DNA from 3 places in the Hungatella sp. SB206 genome. Region 2 is predicted to be linked to each of the others. Evidence: a T-box and tRNA genes for the amino acid it is inferred to sense, from the RefSeq annotation. Region 2 holds a T-box; the other regions hold tRNA genes.

Region 1 (2,258 bases), 1.8 Mb from region 2:
GCCCATTAAAGCGGTACGCGAGCTGGGTTCAGAACGTCGTGAGACAGTTCGGTCCCTATCCGGCGTGGGCGTAGGATATTTGAGAGGAGCTGTCCTTAGTACGAGAGGACCGGGATGGACTGACCTCTGGTGTACCGGTTGGGTATCAAACCCATGGCCGGGTAGCCAAGTCGGGAAGGGATAAACGCTGAAGGCATCTAAGCGTGAAGCCCCCCTCAAGATGAGATATCCCATCGCAAGAGTAAGACCCCTTGAAGACGACGAGGTAGATAGGGCAGAGGTGGAAGCATGGCAACATGTGTAGCTGACTGTCACTAATAGGTCGAGGGCTTAACCAAGTTGGTTTAGGTTGTCAGAAATGGCAGAGGAAATAAGAACGGATGAAAGATATGTACAATGTGTGGTTTTGAGGGTATATGCCTTGAAATAGAGGATACCTCATGGTATAATAATCCTCGATAGCTCAGTCGGTAGAGCACGCGGCTGTTAACCGCGCTGTCGTAGGTTCAAGTCCTACTCGGGGAGTTTTGAAATACTTCTTTGTATTTCAGACTCAGCAGATACGAATTTATAAGGCCCCATGGTCAAGCGGTTAAGACATCGCCCTTTCACGGCGGTAACACGAGTTCGAATCTCGTTGGGGTCATTTGTTCCACCAGGCATATGCAGGGAGGAATGAGAATGCCGATGTGGCTCAATTGGCAGAGCAGCTGATTTGTAATCAGCAGGTTATCGGTTCGAGTCCGATCATCGGCTTGCATTAATTGTTTAGTGAGGTTCTTTCAAACTTAGCAATTAAGCACACTTGCGAAACGAGCGTGTATTTTACGCGACATTGAGCATAGTGTTACCATACTATATTTATGTTTGGACCTTTAGCTCAGTTGGTTAGAGCAACCGGCTCATAACCGGTCGGTCCTGGGTTCGAGTCCCCGAAGGTCCACTAACACTGAACTAAATATTTGAAATCTGGCCTGGTGGCTCAGCTGGTTAGAGCGCCGCCCTGTCACGGCGGAGGTCGTGGGTTCGAATCCCATCCGGGTCGTTTGCATGAAACATTTTGATGCAGCATTCACTACCAGCATATGTTGTATCGTTTCACAGCATGTTACAAAAACGGGATCTTAGCTCAGCTGGGAGAGCATCTGCCTTACAAGCAGAGGGTCACAGGTTCGAGCCCTGTAGGTCCCATTTTCATGAGAAATCATGATATGCCGGCGTGGCGGAACTGGCAGACGCACAGGACTTAAAATCCTGCGGGCCTAATCGCCCGTACCGGTTCGATTCCGGTCGCCGGCATTAATAAAAAAGCTTGAAAGTCTCTGTTTAAGAGAGTTTCAAGCTTTTTTGGTTCTCACTTATATAAGCGAATAAGATCATTCACAAGTATCTCTTCGTTTGTAAGTTGGATTTTATTGCTGCTCAAAAATCCATCCGTTGACTGGATTGTTTTTTCGATCATAGAGATTTTCCATCGTTTGCTCAGATCTTTCTTAAAACTGATATAAATTTCGTTCTCTAAGGGATCATATACGATTGAACAGAGCGTATTCTTCTGGCTGGTCTTGTTTAAAGCTTCGAAGGCTTCATTGATTCCAAAGCTATGAATATGATTCTGTATATATTCATAAGCACAAATATATCTGTCAGCTCCGATCCCATATACCCTATTATAATCTGCTTCCTTAAAATTCCCGTTTGGAAAATTAGTCATGACAATAAAATCACCCGAAACAGGGGTTATTCTGTTTGTATCATTTCCCTCTTCCAGAATAAATGCATCCCCGGTTTTATCAGCAATCATAGTATGCAGTCCTAAATTGGGGAATAATGGATTTCTGGGATAGGAGATTACTCTTTTATTGAGAATTTCAAAAAATTCTGATGATTTTCTTGTTATCTTTAGCACTTCATCAAGAATATCAAAGGCATACCAATCATTTTCGTCACAGCCTGACTGAAAGCCTGGACCATATTCTACGGCCTGCGTACAGATAAAAAGCCCCTCACTGTTCATACCGGCGATATCCCTGTATTTGTTTTCTAACAGGGCTGAAAAGTAAAATAAGTTCTTATCATGATAACTGTTGACTATTAGTTTTAAATCAATTTCATCGGTATCGAAATTCATTCCGTAAACAGCCTTTTTTTGATGGTATACTGCAAAACTTGTACACATTTTGAAATCTCCTTTTCATACATAAGTTTGTGATATTATATGGCTTCTAACTATATGATATCATCAGGCATATTGAAGG
Region 2 (2,258 bases):
GAATCGTGATGGTAAGAAGAGTCAGGAGGTAGTGACCGGATGGATTACTTAAGAGAAATAAAGAAAACGTGTTCAAGGCTCGGAGTGGGATACGCGGCATTTCTGCTGGTGGGACTTATGGTGCAGGCGGAGGCGGGGCTGATACTCGGAGTTCTTGGTAAAATGGGGTGGAAGGGGGACTGGAATACGTGGATCGTGCTCCTGGGCTCGATTCCCATGTATTTGTTCGGAACGCTGATATGCTGGCTCATTGTGAAAGACATGAGAACGCCGTGCAGGCCGCAGAGGCAGCCGTTCGGCGCGGGGCGGCTGGTGGTTGCTTTTTTTGCCTGCATCAGCATTATGTACATTGGAAATATTATAGGAACCGTCCTCATGAGCATCGTGAATGGAATCCAGGGCAAGCCTCTCTTAAATCCGGTAAATGAGCTGATCGAGAATCTGGATACGTGGGTAATTTTCCTGTTGACGGTGGTGGCGGCTCCCATATTTGAGGAGCTTCTGTACCGGAAGCTGTTGATCGACCGGGTGGCTCATTACGGCGACCGGGTGGCTATCGTTCTGTCGGGTGTCTTATTCGGGCTCAGCCATGGAAATTTTTATCAGTTTTTCTATGCCTTCGGGCTGGGGGTCGTATTTGCATACGTCTACATCAACACGGGAAAGCTGCGTTATACCGTAATATTCCATGCGGTGATCAATTTTATGGGATCGATTGTAGCGCTTCATGCAGCAGATAATATCTGGTTTGCCATGGCCTATGGCATCTTCATGATTGCGGCCGTTGTGCTGGGAGTTGTATTCCTGATCCTTTACCGCCGTGAGATCCACTTAAAACCCGCGATGCTGGCGATCCCGAGAGGAAGGCGGTTTGAGACCCTGTTTTTAAATCTGGGCATGATCCTCTTTTTCTTTGTCTCCGTGGGACTGTTTCTGTTTTCATAAGCAGGAGTGGGAGTTGCAGGGAAATGATAAATAGCGGTTGACACGTTCCCACAAGTGTGATACATTTATGGTCAGCATAAATACTGTGAAGAGGAACAGTAAGCGGTCTGGAACATGCAGAGAGCCGGCGTATGGTGCGAGCCGGTTGGGAAGGATGGCTGAACTCGCCTTGGAGTTGCTCACTGAAGGAAGCGATGCTTTTGTGTAGGTGCAGCCGGCATCCCAGCCGTTATCGGGGGAAGGATATGAATGCGTATCCGATAAGTGCATACAGCTTCTGTATGAAATAGAGTGGTACCGCGTGGAAGGAATCCGCGTCTCTATCGTTATGGCCTGAGCGGCCTGGACGGTGGAGACGCGTTTTTTATTTCTAAGAAAGTTTGTCCTACGGAATTCCAGGGAGCCGGATTTTATTTTTTATCAGGAAGGAGAATGGTTTGTTATGGCATCATCATACAATCACAGCGCAATTGAAAAGAAGTGGCGCGAAAACTGGAAAAAGAATCCCGTAAATATCAATGACGGGAAGAAACCGAAGTATTACTGTCTCGATATGTTTCCGTATCCGTCGGGGAGCGGACTTCATGTGGGACACTGGAGGGGATATGTGATCTCCGACGTCTGGAGCAGGTATCAGATTTTAAAGGGACATTACGTCATCCATCCGATGGGCTGGGATGCCTTTGGCCTTCCGGCGGAAAACTATGCGATCAAGATGGGCGTTCATCCGGCCAAATCCACGGCTGAAAATGTAGCCAACATCAAGCGTCAGATTAATGAGATCGCCGCGGTATATGACTGGGATATGGAGGTCAACACGACCGACCCCGGATTCTATAAATGGACGCAGTGGATCTTTGTTCAGATGTTTAAGAAGGGGCTGGCCTATGAGAAGGAATTCCCGATTAACTGGTGCCCCTCCTGTAAGACAGGCCTTGCCAACGAAGAGGTGGTGAACGGCTGCTGTGAACGCTGCCAGACACCGGTTACGAAGAAAAACTTAAGGCAGTGGATGTTAAAGATTACCGCCTACGCGGACCGCCTGCTGGATGACTTAGATAAGCTGGACTGGCCGGAGAAGGTCAAGAAGATGCAGACAGAGTGGATCGGCAAGTCCTACGGCGCAGAAGTGGATTTCAAAGTGGACGGACGGGAAGACGCGATTAAAGTCTATACGACTAGGCCGGATACGCTGTACGGCGCGACCTTCATGGTACTGGCCCCGGAGCATGCGCTGGCGGCCGGTCTCGCCGTGCCGGAGACGAAGGAGGCGGTGGAGAAGTATATCTATGAAGCCTCCATGAAGTCGAATG
Region 3 (2,258 bases), 3.3 Mb from region 2:
CTTTCGTTTTCTGGACCTTTCCTGTGACTTTGCAGGGCATTAACAGTTCTTAATACGCAAAATTTTCGTTCAGTGAAAATCCCCACCTGTCTGAACACAGCGAGTTTGGGGATTTTCACTGGCTTTTAGTAAAATCCTGCACATTTAGAAATGCTTATGCCCGAAACCGGAACTGGAAAGGTCCAGGAAACGAAAGCGCCGGACCGGGAAGCGGCAGCTGGAAGCTAAGGCTGAACTGCTACTTTTTTTTATTTTTTTCAAATAACGGTTGACAAGTTTTGCAGTATCGTATATAATAACTCTTGCGTCGCGAGACGGTGGATAAAAATTACAGAGAAATTCTGTTTACGGGGTGTGGCTCAGCTTGGCTAGAGCGCCTGGTTTGGGACCAGGAGGTCGCAGGTTCGAATCCTGTCACCCCGATGATAGTAAAAAGATAACATTTGTTATTTTAACTACTGTCTCTCATGTTTATCTGCGGGTGTAGTTCAATGGTAGAACACTAGCCTTCCAAGCTAGATACGTGGGTTCGATTCCCATCACCCGCTTGTGAGTCTGTAGCTCAGTTGGATAGAGCAACGGCCTTCTAAGCCGTGGGTCGGGGGTTCAAATCCCTTCAGGCTCGTTTCACATCAATTAACCAGCGATGTGTGCGATTTGTTTATGGTGGGTATGGCGAAGTTGGTTATCGCGCCAGATTGTGGCTCTGGAGGCCGAGGGTTCGAATCCCTCTACTCACCTTTCCCTTATAGGGAATTTTTTTTTATCTGGAATTATCATACGATATTGGGCCATCGCCAAGCGGTAAGGCACAGGACTTTGACTCCTGCAGTCGCCAGTTCGAATCTGGCTGGCCCAGCTTTGGGATACTAGCTCAGGTGGTAGAGCACTTGACTTTTAATCAAGTTGTCCGGGGTTCGAGTCCCCGGTGTCTCAGTAATGATATGGTATGTAAAGACCATCCAAAAAAGTCGTCGAGTACGACTTTTTTTTGTGGAGTAAAGCTTCCTCTTTTTACGTTCTCATTTGACATTATTTTATCACTCTGTGCGACGCAACATACGGCACCTAAAAAACTTTTAGGCTACCTAAATATTTTTGTATATTCTGTATTCAATCTAGTATTTTCCTAAATATTTTTTAGATACTATGCGGATTGCCCTTTTTCCTCCTCCTGTATATAATAATGGTATCAAAGAAAGAGAGGTGTTACATATGACATATTTAGCATATATCGTAGTATTCTCACTGCTGGCATTGGAAATCTATCCGATTATCCGCAAAGGTGCTCACAAAGCTTAATTATAAATTCTTGACATTTCCGCCCTCAGATGGTATCATCCATTGGTGTCAGCGGGTATGGCGGAATTGGCAGACGCGCCAGATTTAGGTTCTGGTGGGAGACCGTGCAGGTTCAAGTCCTGTTACCCGCACTGAATCATGATAATCCGAACCCGGTTCCAATAGGGGACGGCTTCGGATTTTTAATTTATTTTTAGTGCAAAGCAAAAGCGGCGGTATCGTGAGTGATACCGCCGCTTTTTAATCTATTAACGGAGTTAAATTTTAGGAAGCTATTAAAAATAAATTTATGTATCAAGTCTTTTTTTCTTTTATATGGTACAATTAAATAACAATTCTTACACGACAAAAATTGATGTAATAGGGAGTGATTGTATGGAGGGAGAGATTATGGATTTAAACACATTTAGAAACGATAAAGAAATTATTCAATATTTAGAGGGACAATTGGAAAAAATAGATAGTTTAAATGAATGTAGATTATATAAAGAAGAGCAACTACAGTTAACTGATGAAATGATTCATTTTAGAAACTGTATTGAGTGGATTATTCGTTCAAATCAAGTGATTAAAAATGTTAAATATGCTTTAACAAGGTGCTTAAAATATGCTGAAGCTATGACATGGCCTTTAGAAGAAACAGATAACAAAGAACTATACTCATATTATCTGGAAGATGCTGTTTACCGTAATTTAGTACTTTGGGATATATTTCGGCAACTACTTAATGAATTTTATGAGTGCGGATTTTCAGAAAGTGATAATATTAGTATTTACAAGTTTTTGAGGGAAAATAAAAATAAAATTGGTGTTGATAAGGTCAACGGTATTTTAAATTATATCAATAGTTCTGACCACAAAATGGTTAGAGAAACTTTAAGGAATTCTTTTACTCACTCTGTTGAGGCAACATCTTCTTATTTTTTTCATAGGAATATAAATGGTAAAATTCAGCC

What was found. The T-box of region 2 lies ahead of leuS (leucine--tRNA ligase). A T-box ahead of a tRNA ligase gene usually reads a tRNA of that ligase, here a tRNA-Leu.
Region 1: it has a tRNA-Leu gene. The T-box ahead of leuS (leucine--tRNA ligase) is inferred to sense a tRNA for this amino acid. The anticodon was not compared.
Region 3: it has a tRNA-Leu gene. The T-box ahead of leuS (leucine--tRNA ligase) is inferred to sense a tRNA for this amino acid. The anticodon was not compared.

Annotation. Positions count from the first base shown of each region.
Region 1 is NZ_CP096603.1:1,179,963-1,182,220, forward strand. It holds rRNA gene M1L66_RS05180 (23S ribosomal RNA) at 1-338, shown strand, start outside; tRNA gene M1L66_RS05185 (tRNA-Asn) at 453-525, shown strand; tRNA gene M1L66_RS05190 (tRNA-Glu) at 575-646, shown strand; tRNA gene M1L66_RS05195 (tRNA-Thr) at 684-756, shown strand; tRNA gene M1L66_RS05200 (tRNA-Ile) at 870-943, shown strand; tRNA gene M1L66_RS05205 (tRNA-Asp) at 972-1,045, shown strand; tRNA gene M1L66_RS05210 (tRNA-Val) at 1,119-1,191, shown strand; tRNA gene M1L66_RS05215 (tRNA-Leu) at 1,214-1,299, shown strand; gene M1L66_RS05220 (linear amide C-N hydrolase) at 1,355-2,179, opposite strand; gene M1L66_RS05225 (DUF6783 domain-containing protein) at 2,243-2,258, opposite strand, start outside.
Region 2 is NZ_CP096603.1:2,970,684-2,972,941, forward strand. It holds gene M1L66_RS12915 (CPBP family intramembrane glutamic endopeptidase) at 40-945, shown strand; T-box leader at 1,022-1,270, shown strand; gene leuS (leucine--tRNA ligase) at 1,388-2,258, shown strand, end outside.
Region 3 is NZ_CP096603.1:6,228,399-6,230,656, forward strand. It holds tRNA gene M1L66_RS27610 (tRNA-Pro) at 349-423, shown strand; tRNA gene M1L66_RS27615 (tRNA-Gly) at 478-548, shown strand; tRNA gene M1L66_RS27620 (tRNA-Arg) at 552-625, shown strand; tRNA gene M1L66_RS27625 (tRNA-His) at 666-741, shown strand; tRNA gene M1L66_RS27630 (tRNA-Gln) at 788-859, shown strand; tRNA gene M1L66_RS27635 (tRNA-Lys) at 864-936, shown strand; tRNA gene M1L66_RS27640 (tRNA-Leu) at 1,354-1,433, shown strand; gene M1L66_RS27645 (Cthe_2314 family HEPN domain-containing protein) at 1,678-2,258, shown strand, end outside.